Linked DNA regions of Thiorhodovibrio winogradskyi. The protein of the gene in region 2 interacts with the protein of the main gene of each other region in a pairwise test. Links are inferred from orthologs where the notes say so. Each region holds a gene or a part of one and is shown on either strand. Other genes may lie near its edges. The genes, in order: typA and rlmKL.

Region 1 (8,174 bases), 2.7 Mb from region 2 along the record:
GCTCGCCGGTCATTGCTGGGTGTACAGCAATGAGGTCGATACCGAGCGCTCGCCGCTCAAGGGGCTGGAGCCCGGCGCGCCGGTGGAGTTGTTCGCGCGCGGCGGGCGCTGGCTGGGGCATGCCTATGTCAATCCCAATTCCCTAATCTGCGCGCGCCTGGTGAGCCGGGACCGCGCCCGACCCTTGAGCCCGGCGCTGCTGCTGGCGCGTCTGCATCAGGCGCTGGCGCTGCGTGAACGGCTGTATGAGCACCCCTTCTATCGGCTGGTGCATGGCGAGAGCGATGGCCTGCCGGGTCTGGTGGTGGATCGCTATGGCGAGCTTTTGGTGGTCCAACTCACCACCGCCGGCATGGAGCGCGCGCGCGCCGAGGTGCTGGCCGCGCTAGAGCAGGTCACAAGGCCCAAACACCTGCTGCTGCGCAATGACAGCCCGGTGCGCGCGCTGGAGGGCCTGGAACAGCAGGTTGAGTGGGTACTGGGCGATGACCCGGGCGAGATTCACTTGCGGGAATCCGGGCTTGAGTTCCTGATCGACCCCGTGCATGGGCAAAAAACCGGCTGGTTTTTTGACCAGGCAGACAACCGCGCCGCGCTCAAGCGTTTCGGCGCGCGCGCTCGGGTGCTGGATGTCTTCTGCTACCTTGGCGCCTGGGGACTGACGGCCGCGGCCGTCGGCGCCGAGCAGGTCAGCTTTATCGACAGCTCGGGCGATGCCCTGGCGCGGGTGGGTGCCAGCGCCGAGCGCAATGGCCTGGCCGAGCGCGTCGGCGCCTTGTTGCAGGGCGACGCCTTCGATGCACTGCGCCAAGTGCGCGATACGGGAGAACGCTTTAACTGCGTCATTCTCGACCCGCCCGCCTTCATCAAGCGGCGCAAGGATATCCGCGACGGCGAGTTGGCCTACCAGCGCCTGCACCGCCTCGGCATGGAGTTACTAGCGCCCGACGGCCTGCTGGTCGCCTCCTCCTGCTCCCATCATTTAAGTCGCGAAGCCTTCCATCGCGGCTTGCAACAAGCGGCGCGCGCCGCCGGACGTGAGCTGCAGTTGCTGCATGACGGCGGCCAGGGGCCAGATCATCCCATTCATCCGGCGATTACCGAGACAGCCTACCTCAAAACAGCCTTTTTGCGCGTGCTCTAACTCCAACTCCCAATCACGCGAGCAAGGGACATCATGTCACCTCTGCTCGCGCACCGCGGGGCATCTGTCCAGGGCAATTGCTCTAGCTGCTCGCGCGACCGGCACGCTTGCGTTCGTGCTCCTTCAAAAAGCGCTTGCGGATGCGAATGGCGGTTGGCGTGATCTCAACCAGCTCGTCGTCCTCGATGAACTCCAGCGCCTGTTCGAGCGAGAAGCGGATGGGTGGTGTCAGCAGGATGTTCTCATCCGAGCCGGCGGCACGGATGTTGGTGAGCTGTTTGGCCTTGAGCGGATTGACCACCAAATCATTGTCGCGCGAATGGATGCCGACCACCTGGCCTTCATAGACTTCCTCGCCGGGAGCGACCAGCAACCGGCCACGATCCTGCAAGTTAAAGAGCGCGTAGCCGAGCACCTTGCCCTGGCTGTTGGCGATCATGGCGCCATTGCGACGCGGCGCGATGCCACCTTGATTGGCTGGGCCATAGTGATCGAACACATGATGCTTAAGACCGGTTCCCGAGGTCAGGGACATGAACTCGGTCTGAAAGCCGATCAGTCCGCGCGAGGGGATTTCATAGTCTAGCCGCACCCGACCCTTGCCGTCCGGCACCATGTCCTTCAGCTCGCCCTTGCGCTCGCCGAGCGCCTGCATGATGGCGCCCTGATTGGCTTCTTCCAGGTCCACCGTGAGCTGCTCGTAGGGCTCGCAGATGACGCCATCGACCTCGCGGAAGATGACCTCCGGGCGCGACACCGCCAGCTCGTAGCCCTCGCGGCGCATGTTCTCGAGCAGAATGGACAGGTGCAATTCGCCGCGGCCGGAGACGCGGAATTTTTCCGGATCCGTGCCCTCCTCCACCCGCAGCGCGACATTGTGAATCAGCTCGCGTTCCAGGCGATCCTTGAGCTGGCGGCTGGTCAGGTATTTGCCATCCTTGCCGGCGAAGGGTGAGGTATTGACCTGGAAGGTCATGGTCACCGTGGGCTCATCGACCGTTAGCGGCGGCAGCGCCTCGACCGCCTCGGGATGACACAGGGTGTCGGACACATTGGGCGCATCAATGCCGGTCACCGCCACGATGTCGCCGGCGCGGGCTTCTTTCACCTCGCTGCGCTGCAGGCCCATGTAGCCATAAACCAGCCCGACCTTGGCGCGCTGGCGATCCCCGTCGCGCTTGACCACCATCACCTGCTGATTGGGTTTGAGAATGCCGCGCTGAATCCGCCCGACACCGATGGCGCCAACAAAGGAGCTGTAGTCCAGGGTTGAGATCTGCATCTGGAAGGGGCCGTCGGGATCCACCGCCGGAGCTGGGCAGTGTTCGACAATGGACTCGAACAGCGGCGTCATGTCGCCCTCGCGCACATTCTCGCTCAAGCCCGCGTAGCCGTTGATGGCCGAGGCGTAAACAATGGGGAAATCGAGCTGCTCATCGCTGGCGCCCAGGCGGTCGAACAGATCGAACACCTGATCCACGACCCAGCTCGGGCGCGCGCCGGGCTTGTCGATTTTGTTGATCACCACAATGGGTCGCAGTCCGTGCTGAAAGGCCTTGGTGGTGACAAAGCGCGTCTGTGGCATGGGGCCTTCCTGGGCATCGACCAGCAAAAGCACCGAGTCCACCATGGACAGCACCCGCTCGACCTCCCCACCGAAATCGGCATGGCCCGGGGTGTCGACGATATTGATGCGATAGTCCTGGTCGTTCAGCGTCAGGCGCAGTGCCGTGTTCTTGGACAGGATGGTAATGCCGCGCTCTTTTTCCAGATCGTTGGAATCCATCACTCGTTCGACCGGGCCGAAGCGATCACCGAGGGTTCCCGATTGTTGTAGAAGCTTATCGACCAGGGTGGTCTTGCCATGGTCGACATGGGCGATAATGGCAATATTGCGCAGACGCTCGATCACTGAACCGTTACTCCGGAGGGGTCAAAAAAAGCGCGGCCAAAAAGCTGGCCGCGGGAGCGCGAGTATAGCGGGTTCGGCCTGCGACCGCGCGACTCGCTGAGGGTGGCATCGGCGAATGGCAAAGGATCGCGCCTGGCGCGGATGGCGGAAACCGTTCGGACACCTGATCGCAAAAGATTCGTAACCCTGCTTCCCTCTAGAGAAATCCCCCGGCATCCACAACAGCTGTGGATAACTCTGTGCACAAGGCTTGGGCAGAGCCGCTAAGTCCGCGCCAGAGCGCGCTTTCGTTCAACTTGGCCGCATTCTGACCACCAGACTATCTCATTGATTTATAATCAAATTAAAAAACACCATGCGAAGAGCACCGAGGCGCCATCAGGCTCTCCCCGAGCGCCGGAGCATCACCAAAGGTTGTGAATAACAGCCCAGCTCCGCTGTCAAGTACCGGCGTGCTGGTGCAGCCGGCGGTGTCAGTCGAGCAATGACTCGAAATCCTCGATCGGCATGGGCCGGGCAAAAAAGAACCCCTGATAATGACTGCAGCCATGGCTGGCGAGAAAATCCCGCGCGGTCGCGGTTTCCACCCCTTCGGCAATCACATCCAGCCCCAGGCTTTGGCCCAGGGTAATGATGGTGCGCACAATGGCGGCATCATTGTCATCGCATGGCAAATCGCGCACAAAGGACTGGTCGATCTTGAGTTGATCGAAGGGCAAGCGCTTCAGATAGGCGAGTGACGAAAAGCCGGTGCCAAAATCATCCAAGGACAGCTTGATGCCTTCGGCTTTGAGGTGCGCCATGGTCTTGGTGACCTGATCAAGATTGTCGAACAGCAGGCTTTCGGTCACCTCCAGCTTGAGTCGTTTCGGGTTGGCGCCCGATGTTTTCAGGGCATCGGTCACCTGGCTGACAAAATCGGCCTGCTGAAATTGTTTTGGGCTGACACATTAACCGACAGGCTGAGCCATTGCCGGGCCGGATGATCCTGCCAGCGCTTGAGCTGTTGGCAGGCCTGGTCCAGAATCCAGCGCCCCATGGGCACAATCAGGCCGGACTCCTCCGCCAGCGGGATGAAAGCGCCGGGGGAAATCAGACCCTGCACCGGATCTTGCCAGCGCACCAGAACCTCGGCACCCAGGGTTCTTCCCTGGCGATCAAACTGGGGCTGGTAGTACAGGCGTAAGTGCCGCGGAATGGCCTGGCGCAGCCGCGATTCCAGCGCGACCCGCTGTTCGAGCGCCTGCTGCATGCTCTGGTCGAAGAAATGCAGACAATCGCGGCCGATCTTTTTCACCTGCAGCATGGCCGCATCGGCGCGCTTGAGCAGATCCGTGACACTATCCGAGCTGCCATCAAAGGGGGAAATCCCCATGCTGGCCGTGATCACATACTGATTGCCGTCGATCTTGATCGGTTGGCGAATGGCCGCGAGCAGGCGTTCTCCGGACTGCTTGGCTCGCAGCAACGCGGCATCCTTCTGGGATCCGAGATTTTCCATCACCACCACGAACTCATCACCGCCGAGTCGGGCGACCGTGTCATCTCCACTCACAGCAGCGACCAAATGGCGGGAAATTTCGATCAGCACCTTGTCACCGACATCATGGCCTTGGGTATCGTTGAGGGCGCTAAAATCATCGAGATCGATGAAGAACACGGCACCAACAGTCCCAAGCTGCTTGCTGGTGCGCAGCGCCTGCTGCAAGCGGTCGATGAACAGGCGTCGATTCGGCAGCTTGGTCAACACATCAAAATACGAGAGGCTATGAATCTGTGCTTCGGCTTCCTTGTGTTCGGAGATGTCCTCGAAGGCGCCAACATAATGGCTAATGCGCCCATCACCATCGCGCACGGCGGAAATATGCAACCACTCGGGATAGATCTGACCGTTCTTGCGCCGATTCCAGATCTCGCCTTGCCACTCGTCCTCCTCTTCAAGCTTTTCCCACATGGCGCGGTAGAAACCGGCGCTGTGCTGACCTGATTTCAGCATATCGGGAGTGCGGCCAATCACCTCGTCCGGCCTGTAGCCCGTCGTTTGGCAAAAAGCGCGATTGACGCGCAGAATGCGCTGCTCGGCATCGGTAATGATCATCGATTGGCGGGTTTCAAAGGCGGTGGCGGCGATACGCATCTCGCGTTCAGCCTCCTTTTGCGGCGTGATGTCTTCGGTGAAAATCACAATGCCGCCAATCGACTCATCAGCGCGATACCAAGGTCGCACCTCCCAACGCTGCCACTGGGTACGGCCATCCGGGCGAATAAAGCAGTCGTTTTCAGCACTCAGCACCTCACCACGCAGCGCCCGCCGATGCACCTCGCGCCAGCGTTGGGGAATCTCCGGGAACACCTCGTAGTGGGAACGCCTGGTCAGATCCTGGTCCGCCAGGCCGTAATCATTCCGCCAGCGTCGACTGACAACCATGAAACGCATCTCGGTGTCGAACATGGCCAAGGCCGCCGGAGCATATTCAATAAATAGGCGTTGCCGGGCCTCGCTTGTGGCAAGCTGCCTCTCGCGCACACGCAAAATTCCGTAGAGGAGCAGCGCGGTGGCAAGGATAAAGGCGATGCCTTTGTACTGCTGCCACTGCGCAAGCTGCGCCGCATCCCGGGCAAAGAGGGTGAGGACCCAGTCGGACAGCAAAATCCATAGGCTGCCGAAGCCAAGATAGACCAGGATAATGCCTAACGCGGGGTTCTTCCGATCCATGCCTAAGTCCTGCTTGGCTGTTTAGGTTGCAGGCCAGCACTATTTCAGTGCGAGCTTGGACGCAGCAGAAGCAAGAGCACCAGACTGGCCGCGCCGAGCGCCATGGCATGCAGCCGGTCTCCGCCCAGCAGCGCGTAGACGAAGCCCAGCACCAGCGGCAACTCGCATAGCGCCCAGGCAAGAACTGAGAATCCCATCAGCCGGTTCACATCCGCCTGGCTGCTAGCCGCGGCGGCAGTGTTCACAGGCTCCCGCCCGCGCTGGATTTCTCCACCAGCCCGTGCCATCAGCCAGCGCCCGAGCGCCAGCGTCAACGGCAGGGCGACCAGTGCCGCGATCAGCAAGGGTTGCTGCGCGGATGGGACAGGCGCAACCGCATTAAACCCAGGCAGCACCCAGGCCAGCACCGTTAGGACCACCACCGAATTGATCTGCGCCAACCAGAGAATGAACTGGCGGCGCGCTGGATTCAGGCCATTGTGCTGCTTGCTCATAGTTAAAATCCCCGCACTCTCCAATAGTGATAAATTTCCTCAGCTAGTCCAGCTTTTTTGCAATGTAGACGCCATAGCTGTAGTAGGCCTTATATTTCTCGTAAAGCTCTATTTCCTCGGTTTCGGCAGCGACAATAGCCTGTGCCTCATTACTATGACCATGGCGCTCAAGAAAGGCCGGGAAACGCTTTTGCATGGGTCGATAATAATTATCCCGCCAACAATTCTCGGGTAACACAAAATACCCCATTGGCGCATACCCCTGCTTTTCAAGTTGCTGCATTTTTGCCGAGGCAACATTGATTTCGGGATATTCCCGCTCCCAGTGTCGTTGTATCTCCAATGGGCGGGAGGCAGTCGTCCAAGTGATCTCCGAGACCACCAGCATCCCGCCCACTTTCAAATAGCGCCGCCAGTCCGAGATGCCGCGTTCAAAGCCGATGTTGTAGATGGCGCCCTCGGACCAGATCAGATCGAATTCCTGATCACCGAAGGGCAAAGCGTCCATGGAACAGCATAGGGGTTGAATCTGTTGCGAAAGCCCGGCGCCCTTGGCTTTCTCGGCAAGCAGATCAAGAAAATCTTGCAGAAAATCCACTGCTGTAATACGGGCATTTAAACGCCGCGCCAATACCAATGTGGACGCCCCGGTACCGCAGCCGATATCGGCGACATGCAAGGGCTGTGAGCCATCCAAGAGCGCCATATCAAGCGCCTTGGCCGACTCCTCATCTCCGCCCGGTCCTTGCCGCTGACCTGCTTTATGCAACTCAATCAAGAGTTGGTAATCTTCCACTCGCGTATCCTCATCGATGTGACAGCAACCGCTGACTTCTGATGGATGTTGTAATCACCTCATTGGTCCGTGGGATTTTACACTGACAATCGCACAAGCAACCTTAAAGTAGCCGGTCGGCCCTAGGGACGCTAACATGATTGCTGGGGATCCCTAGGCGCCGCCATTCCATAAGGATGCAAGCGCCCGTGATCGGCCATCTAGACGCACAACAAAAGCAACCACCGGAGGACTTGGATGAAACTCGTTCGTAATATTTTTGCCGTCATCGGCGTGATTTCCGTGCTGGCCCTGGGGTACGGTTCTCTCCGCTTGAACGCCGCCGTGGCTGACTTTGATCCCGAGTTTTCCCGCCTCTACCGTGAGTTGGCAAAGCGCCTGCTGGAAACTGGCGACCCAGGTATCGCCATCATGTGGTCGATACCAGTGGAAGATGGGCTGACCCCCGAAGACGTGATCGACTCGATGAAGAACATCGCCATCTCCCGCAACTTTCTATTTGTTGGCGAGTCGCCTTTTTATAAGCAAATTCAGGCCATCACCGGCGAGGACTATCGGTACGTCAACTTTCTCTCCTTCTGCGATGCGCGCGTCGGGCGCATGATGCTGGAATATCGCAATGAATATAGCGGCTTCATGCCCTGCCGTATTGCCCTGGTGGAAGACACCGAAGGCAAGTTGACACTCTATAGCATGAATCTCGACCTGATGATTCATGGCGGCAAGGAACTGCCGCCAGACCTGAAAGCCTCGGCGTTGCGGGTACGTGACACCCTGCTCGCCATCATGGAAGGAGGCGCGGCCGGCGAGTTTTGATGCTCGCCGACCGGACCGGCGGACTGGCTCGGGACTGGCTCGGGACTGGCTCGGGACTGGGGCGGGGCTGGCGCAGCCCGCCGCGGTCCCTTTAGTTGGCTTCCACCCCTGGTTGATAGATCAAAGAATAAAGGCGCCATGGCGTTTCAGTTATTTCTAATTTACTAAAGTTAGAAAGCCATGATGTTCAAACTTACTAATTATCTATTTTATAAGCTTTTTTTCATGCTTTCTTGACCTGACGCAACATCCAGAGCAGAAATCAACGACAATCATCAATTCTCCCTACATATAAT
Region 2 (8,231 bases):
AGCAGTTGGTGCCCGGCTGTGGAGCGTCGATTTCCTCGCACACCGGTTTGGTGTCCCGGGTATTGTAGAAGTGCACGACCTCTTTCAGGCTGGCGTGGGCGCCATTGTGCATGAAGCGTTTCACGAAGCCCTCGGCCGGGCGCAGATCGGCATTGCGCAGGCTGGGCACCTTGTATTTGCCCATGTTCTCCGTGGCCCGATCCGCAAAGCGCGGGACCGTCTTGAGAAAAGCCCCCAGACCAGGATCCACCCAGTCGGCACCCTCTGGGTTGAAGTCCTCCATGGCGTACCAGGGATTGTCCGGATTGCGCCCGACGCCGAGGTTGTCGTAGGTGAAATCGGTAAAGAGCGGCGGTGTGCCATCGGCGGTGGGCTCATGCGGATGGCAGGCGGCGCAATTGCCCTTGTCCTCGCGCACAAAGAGATCCAGGCCGCGCATTTCCTCTTCGCTCAGCGGATATTGCTCGGGGTCTTTGAGGTAGTAATCGTACTTGGAGCTGAAGGCGTTCACCTCGGCGGAGGTCTCGAACGCGGCGATGGCGCGCGCGATGGCATTGAAGCCGGCGACTGGATTATCGCAGACCTCCTGGCCAAAGTAGGCGCGAAAGGCCTCGCCATGGTCGCCATGGCACACCCGATGGACCACCTCAGCGCCGCTGGACATGTTTTGCTCGACAGGATTGAGGAATGGCCCCAAGGCCTGTTCCGCGGTGGCATGGCCAAGCAACCAGCCGGTGGCGCGCCCGTCCCAGAAGTTGCCGCCGACAAAATGATCCTCTTCCGGGTCAAGATACAGTGGCGGGCTAAAAGAGGCATAAGCGGCCATGGGTGGGCGGCGGTTGCCGAAGCGCCCAGCCACCGCGCCCTCGCGCACGGCCGAGGCCGGGTCGGTGCCGGATTGCGGACTGGTCCAGCCGGTGAGTGGGCTGTGGCAGCTCGCGCAGGCCTGGCCTGGCGGTTGCGAAAGCTCGGTGTCGAAGAAGAGCGCCTTGCCGAGCTGCTCGAGCTGAGTCAGCCCCTCCTCGGCGCAAAGCGGTGCGCCGCCAAGACCCGCCGTGAGCGCTACAACCCAAGCCAGCCTAGTTTTGTCAATGGGTGAAGATCGCATAAATACCCTATCGTCCCGAGCCAAGATTGAAGCTTAAGCATTTTACCCAAGCCTTATATTGGGTGCGCGAAGGCTGTCGCGCAAGATCGACCGTGCTTGCGGCTTGTTTTTCAGACCGCTGGCTTGGACAATGCGGGCCGAGTGCGCGCAAACTGCGCGCAAACGCATCCAGGAGAGTTTTCATGGCGAACGAAGGTTATCACGAGCCCATCAACGAATTGAGTGCCGAGACCCGCGATATGCACCGTGCCATTCAGTCACTGATGGAGGAACTCGAAGCGGTCGATTGGTACAACCAGCGCGTTGATGCCTGCCAGGACAAGGAGTTGGCAGGGATTTTGGCCCATAACCGGGATGAGGAGAAAGAACATGCGTCCATGCTTCTTGAGTGGATTCGCCGTCAGGACAGCAAGTTCGATGCCGAATTAAAGGATTATCTGTTCACCGACAAGGCCATCGGGCATCATTAGCGACCGCCGCGAGCGCATGTTGGAGGTGTGCCTAAGTGCCCATGTGATCCATCACCATACCATGACCCATATCCTGGCCGTTCCGGGCCGCTGAGAGTCGCAAGTGCTTGATTTAAATTGTTCCTAAGCTCCAGCTTGGGGATGCGGGGCGGCGGCCGCGCCAGCAGCTCGAATCGCCATTGGACGCGGGAGCGTCCGCACTTGCCCCCACGCTGGAGCGTGGGAGCCAGGAATCAAAGTTTACCAACTGATGGGTAGTGGTTTGATCCATAACTCAAGAGGAGAACATCCGTGACTGAATCCGCAGCGATGACCGATGCGACCGCCGAGAAGTCCGCCAGAAACAAAGGCCGACTGCTGTTTTTTCTGGCTCAGCTTCCTTACCTCATCCTTTATGTCACGGCCGTCGCGCTGGCGGCGATGACGGACAGCGATCCAACCGAGGCCGCCACCCGATGGATCTGGTTTATTCCCGCCGTGGCCTTGGTGGCTATTTATGGTGGCTGGCAGCAGGGCAATGCCGGTACGACCATGTCCTCGCGTGGGCTTTTTCTGCTGCGGCAGGTGCTGCACTGGGCCGCGCTGGCGGTGGTGATTCACTTCCTGTTCCGGGAGGACTTGCAGCATTTTCTCAATGCCGAGACCGATGGTTTTGTCACCATCTTTTTGCTCGGGCTGACCGCCATGTTGGCAGGCGTGCATGCTGACTGGAAAATGGGCTTGTTTGGCGCTTTTCTGATTCTCACTGGCGTGCTGATTGGTTGGTTTGACGACAACGCGCTCAAGCTCACGCTTGGCGGCATCGCCATTTTTGCCGTTGTGTTGACGCTGCTTGTGCGCTTTAAGTTCATGGGCAAGAAAACGGCGAAGGGTGCGCATGCGGGCAAGGCCGACGCGGTGGATGCCGCGGGATAAGGCTGTTTTGAGCTGCCCCCTTTGGATCAAAGCTGGCGCCGCAGGCGCCAGCAGTGATGAACGCGGGCATTGCGCTGGAAGTCTCTCGGCAGGGTATAGGCTTTGAGATTCTCGCAGTGCAGATCACCCAAGGCATCCGTATCCAGCTTGAAGCGGCGCAGATTGGTGGAAAAAACCAGCTCGCCGTCCGGCTCCAGCAGTCGGGCGGCCAGTTGGATCAGCCTGACATGGTCGCGCTGAACATCAAAACTGCCGCGCATCCGCTTGGACGTTGAAAAGCTTGGCGGGTCGAGAAAAATCAGCCCGAATTGATCCCAGCGCGGGCGTTGCAGCCATTGCAGACAGTCAGCCTGGTCCACCCGGTGCTGGGGGGCTGAAAACCCATTGAGCGCCAGGTTGCGCTCGGCCCAGTCGCAGTAGGTGCGCGATAGATCCACTGTGAGCGTTGATGTCGCACCGCCCGCCGCCGCATGCACGCTGGCCGTGCCTGTGTAGCCGAACAGATTCAAAAACCGCCGCCCCGATGCGCGCTGGCCGATGAGTTCGCGGGTTTTTCGGTGATCGAGAAAAAGCCCCGTGTCCAGATGGTCTTGCAGGTTGACGAGAAAGCGCAGCCCGGCTTCCCGGACCTCGAAGAACTGCCCTTCTTGTCCCTGCCTGTCGTACTGCGCCTTGCCGCGCTGGCGCTGGCGCACCTTAAACAGGATATGCTGGCGCTCGATTTCGAGCGTCTCGCCAATGACTCCCATGGCCTCGCGCAGACGCCGGCGTGCCGCGCGCGGGTCGATCTCGGGTGGCGCGGCATATTCCTGTACATGGGCCAGGCGCTGGCCTTGGGCGTCGGGCTCCGTGCGCGTGTAGATGTCGATGGCCAGGGCATATTCGGGCAAATCGGCATCGTAGAGGCGGTAGCAGCCGATGTCCCGCTGCTTGAGCCAGGCGTTCAGGCTTTTTTGATTCTTGCGCAGCCGGTTAGCGAGCATCTCGGCGCCGGGGCCGCGTTCCTCGGGCGGCAGCGGGCGTGGGCTGTCGTCGACATGGGCCTCGCTGCGGATGTCAAAATGCAGCAGCTGGCATTCAAGCGGGCCGTTGAACAGCCGGTGCATGCGATGCGCGCGCAGCCCCATGGTGCGGCCAAGCTCGGGATTGGCGGTCAGCACCGCGCCCTGCCAGCCGTCGAAACGCTCGCGCAGGACGCGCCCGAGCGCGCGGTACAGTGGCACCAGATTCTCCTCGGCGCCCAGGCGCTCCCCATAGGGCGGGTTGCTGATGATCAGGCCCTGATGCGCCTGGCCGCGGGGCTGGCAGTCGGACAGCTCGCGGCGCTCGAAATGCAGGCGCCCGGCCAGACCGGCGCGCTCGAGGTTGGCATAGGCAACGCGGATGGCGGCGCCATCGCGGTCATAGCCGCACAGCCGACCCAGGCCCTCCAGTCCGGCCGCCGCGCGTGCTTGAGCTTCCTCGTGCAAGTCTTGCCAGGCCGCTGCATCGTGCCCGCGCCAGGCGCTGAAGCCCCAGTGGGCGCGATTTAGGCCAGGTGCACGGTCGGCGGCCATGAGCGCGGCCTCAATCACCAGAGTGCCGGCGCCGCACATGGGATCGACCAGGGCACCGCCGGCGGCGGCGATCGCGGGCCAGCGCGCGCGCAGCAGCAAAGCGGCGGCCAGGTTCTCCTTGATGCTGGCCGCGCCCGCCTCGGTTCGGTAACCGCGCCGGTGCAGGGCATCGCCCGACAGGTCCAGGTTGAGCGCGGCCTGATCGCGAAACAGCCGACAGTAGAGACGGATGTCGGGCTGGGCAGTATCCACGCTGGGTCTTTGGCCGCTGCGTTCGCGGAACTGATCGACAATGGCATCCTTGATGCGCAGGGCGGCAAAATGGCTGTGGTCAATGGCGGAACGGGCGCTGTCGACATGGATCGCCAGGGTTTGTTCCGGACCCAGATGCGCCGACCAGTCGATGGCGGCGACGCCGGCGTAGAGCGCATCGGGATCGGCGGCCGGCCAGTCCGCCAGCGGCAGCAGTACCCGGCTGGCCACGCGCGACCAGAGACAGACCCGATAGGCATCGGCCAGGGTGCCGGCGCAGGCGACGCCGGCGCGGGTCTCGCGCACCTCGGGGATGCCAAGGCCGCTTAATTCCTCGGCCAGCAGAGTCTCCAGATGTCGGGCGGCGGTGACGAAAAAGCGGCACGGATGGGCCACCGGGCCAGGGGATATGGCGGCTTCTAACACTTGGTGGCCGCCGCTTTCGTGCTCTGGAGACTGACCGGGATGGTCGGGCCACCCGCGGGATGGACCAGATCAGGCAGGACCCCGCGCACGACCCGGGCCAGTGCCCTGAGGGCCGCCGTGCGTGGAAAACTGCGCCTGTGCACCAGCGAGATATGCCGTCGGGCATCCGGTAGCTCCAAGGGCCGCACGCTGATGCCCGCGGTGTCCTGCCAGCCGCTGTCGAGCGCCAGCGCGGGTACCAGGGTGCAGCCGAATCCGGCGCGCACCAGATGGCGCAGGGTCTCAAGGCTGGCGGCGCTCAGATCGGCCGCCTCGCTGGTATGCGGGCGCTCGGCCAGGCGACACACATGCATGACCTGCTGGCTTAAACAATGTCCCTCGGCCAGCAGCAGCAGTTCGGCCGCCTCGAGGTCGGTGTCGCTGATTTCGGGCTTGTCCGCCAGCGGATGCCCAGGCGGATGGGCAAGCCAAAACGGCTCGTCGAACAGCGGAATCTGGTCGAGATCGGCATCCTCGGCCGGCGTGGCGAGCAGCAGGGCGTCAAGCTCGTGCCTGCGCAGCCGCAGCAGCAAGGCGTCCGTGACCTCTTCGCGCAGGATGAGCTTAAGCTGCGGATACTGCTGGCGCAGGGGCGCGAGCAATTGCGGCATCAGATAGGGGCTGAGTGTCGGGATGGCTCCGACGCGTAGTGGCCCCGCGAGTGGATCCTGCGCGGCGCGCGCGACCTGCTCAATGGCGTCGGCTTGTTCCATCAGTCGGCGCGCGTGGCGTAGAATATCCTCGCCAACGGCGGTGATGTCCACCGAGCGGTTGCTGCGCTCAAAAATGGTCACGCCGAGTTCTTCCTCGAGCTTTTTCACCTGACCGCTCAAGGTGGGTTGGCTGACAAAGCAGCGCTCGGCCGCGCGGCCGAAATGCCGTGTTTCCGCCACGGCGACGATGTAGGAGAGATCCCGCAGATTCATGTGGGGGATTATACCTGTCGCGGAGCAGAGTATTGGGCCAGTTCGTTTAGGAATGATCGCTTTTCTCGTGCCGTCGCGGAGTCGCGGGCCTGTTTCGATGCGAACACATAAATTCTAATTGATCCTCTGAATTTTTTGCACAGTATCCTAAAGTGCCTACGGCGTTAGAGTAACCAGGGGTAATGCGGAATTTTGACCACAACGGACAAGCCGAAGCCAGTCGACTTCGGCCCGCTATGTTCATTCTTATCGCCGTGCTTTTCATGACAATCAATTTTACGCTCGCTGCCGCATCAGAAACCAATGCCGTCGACGGTCAGGAATCGGCCTCCTTTCCGCTACCGCCAGAGTACTTGATCGACCAGAAAGGCTTTGTCAAACTGCGAATTTGTTTCAACTGGTCGTGTTCAAGCAGGCGGAGGTTGAACTTTACATCCGCCGATATGGCGCTGCTGAAACAGCGCATGGCGATTTGTTCAGGCGCAAGTCTTTACCATCGATTGCAGCAAGTGCGTATCGGCATCTGGCAAATGGAATTGCTGGCGCGGAAGTATCAGCCGTTATTGGCCAATGATCTTGCCATCAATGATTTCGAGGCGGGTATCAAAGGGCGGATGGACTGCGTCGATAATTCGAGCAATACCACGACGTATCTGAAGATTCTGCAGGACATCGGGGAGTTGAATGGCTGGAGCGTCTCGGCGCCTGAAGTGCGTAATCGTTTCGATGTGACCGGAGTTCACTGGACCGCTGTCATCATCGACACTGAAACTGGGCTTTCCTGGAGCGTTGATTCCTGGTTCCGTCCGAACGGCCACCTGCCAATGGTCATGCCCTTGCAAAGTTGGCTCGCTGGAAAAAAAGCCTGGGAACCGCCTTTTCGAGATCTCAATGCAACCCCGCATTCCATTCACGAACTATGCCATACGCAGCAGTTTGATGCCTCGGAGACTGAGTCGTTACTCGCTCAGTGAGGGGCATACCAAGACCCAACGGTCTGTCGTTCGCGCAATCTCAGGTTAGGCTTTTGCGCCCGTCTTGTTTTCGGGGAGGATGTAAACAACCCCGCCAGCACCAGAAAACTTGTTTTTAATCAGCGTCCTGAAGGCATCCACTGGAACATTGATACAGCCAAAAGAAATGCGGTTATCAAGCGGTGTTGGGGTGGCGAGACGGTGCGCCCGGCGATCTTGAGGTCGACCCTTGACCACGGCGTGCATGGAGAGAGCCTGCTCGTAGTCTAGCCAGAGAATGTCTTTGCCTTTGTGATTGCGGCCCATCACTGATACAAAACGACCCGCGGGTGTCGTGCGGTCCGCCGGCGGAATGTGTGACAAAGGTTTGTTGCCAATGTCAGGGATGGAGTGATCGCCGCGCGCCAATCCAAGAAGCACAGGTGCCGCTCCGTAAAGCTTTCCATCTATTTCAAACACATAGACCTTGGCGTTTACTTTGTCGACAATCGCGAATGGCAGGTTGAGATTGTCGCGGGAACTGACAATCCAGTGTGCTAGATCACGCGTTCTACGTGACGCGCTCTCCGTGCGAAAGTTAACCTTGCCACTTTTGTGTGCGGCAGCCGTTGTTGCATCCACGACAAAGGCGACATCCGCGTCTTCGGAATAGGCAGTATCGAACATCGGGTTGGCGATGTTGGTGAGATTGTCTCCGGTCATTATCTGGTGTGGAACACAACCGACACCCAAAAGACTCAAACCGAGGTACAGCGCCATCCTTATCAGATGTTTGTGCAAGCAGGTCGAGAGTCGCCCCTGCTTATGGCTTAGGGTCGATGGAGTATACCCAGTCAGGCAGAAAGTCTTGGGATCGAAGCCTTTGAGTCGCCCAAGCAGGTTGCCCACGGGAGCGGCGCTGCTCATCCGGTGGAGACGCGCCGCAAGTGCCTGGCAGCTGGCAACCGAGGCGTCGTCGCTGCTAATGATCCAGGGTTGCTTGACCGTTGTGACCATATTTTGGTGCGATTCTGGGTCCATTATTGGGTACGATTTTTCGGTCTTCGCCTATCTCATCGAACCGGGGCCGGTCATCGGGCGGAATCTCGGTCACCTGGTCAATATGAATCAGGTCGGACTTAAGACTAGGCCAGAGGCTAGCAAATTCAAATTGCTGTATAAAGTACTTGTCAATCCCAAGCAACTGTTGCGAGCGTGAGGGCGGGGCTCGGACCTTTTTGCGCCTTGACAGGGAGGCGCGGAGATTGGATAGTTCCACACGGAAGGCTAGAAGATCTGTTCACAGGGTGCTGGCCTTGGCAGGTTGATAATCCCAAGGCTTGGGATTTTATCATGTCACTCTTTCACTACATGGGTCGCGACAGATGAATAACACGAAAAGTTACATTATTGCTGCGTTGCTGGTGCTGGGTCTCTCGGCTTGTAGCACTGTGAAGCACGAGCCAGCGCCAGAGGCCCCCGCTCCAGTGGCGTACGAGCCAAAACCAGATCGCGGCTGATGGCGTTTCAATCAGGCTTGATGACTTAGCCGATCTTAGGTTTTTGCTGTTGCGTCCGATTCACCC

What was found.
Region 1: the proteins of rlmKL (region 2) and typA interact in binary tests that used the Escherichia coli proteins (3 or more experiments, as listed by UniProt). The link is inferred for Thiorhodovibrio winogradskyi from one-to-one orthologs.

Annotation. Positions count from the first base shown.
Region 1 is NZ_CP121472.1:4,559,441-4,567,614, forward strand. What follows is about bases 642-3,588. They hold typA (translational GTPase TypA), read right to left. Parts: upstream 3,057-3,588; coding sequence 1,227-3,056; downstream 642-1,226. Other genes in these bases: Thiowin_RS20945 (class I SAM-dependent rRNA methyltransferase), read left to right, coding at 642-1,144. In the rest of the region: more of Thiowin_RS20945, read left to right, coding at 1-641; Thiowin_RS20965 (hypothetical protein), read right to left, coding at 5,817-6,266; Thiowin_RS20970 (class I SAM-dependent methyltransferase), read right to left, coding at 6,310-7,062; Thiowin_RS20975 (DUF302 domain-containing protein), read left to right, coding at 7,300-7,878. UniProt on the Escherichia coli protein: A 50S ribosomal subunit assembly protein with GTPase and nucleotide-independent chaperone activity, required for 50S subunit assembly at low temperatures, may also play a role in translation.
Region 2 is NZ_CP121472.1:1,907,176-1,915,406, forward strand. The notes cover bases 2,124-5,127. They hold rlmKL (bifunctional 23S rRNA (guanine(2069)-N(7))-methyltransferase RlmK/23S rRNA (guanine(2445)-N(2))-methyltransferase RlmL), read right to left. Parts: upstream 4,728-5,127; coding sequence 2,520-4,727; downstream 2,124-2,519. Other genes in these bases: Thiowin_RS08545 (hypothetical protein), read left to right, coding at 2,124-2,493; Thiowin_RS08555 (LysR substrate-binding domain-containing protein), read right to left, coding at 4,721-5,127. In the rest of the region: Thiowin_RS08535 (cytochrome-c peroxidase), read right to left, coding at 1-1,108; Thiowin_RS08540 (encapsulin-associated ferritin-like protein), read left to right, coding at 1,291-1,578; more of Thiowin_RS08545, read left to right, coding at 1,870-2,123; more of Thiowin_RS08555, read right to left, coding at 5,128-5,692; Thiowin_RS08560 (hypothetical protein), read left to right, coding at 5,875-6,666; Thiowin_RS08565 (L,D-transpeptidase), read right to left, coding at 6,712-7,662. UniProt on the Escherichia coli protein: Specifically methylates the guanine in position 2445 (m2G2445) and the guanine in position 2069 (m7G2069) of 23S rRNA. Methylation occurs before assembly of 23S rRNA into 50S subunits.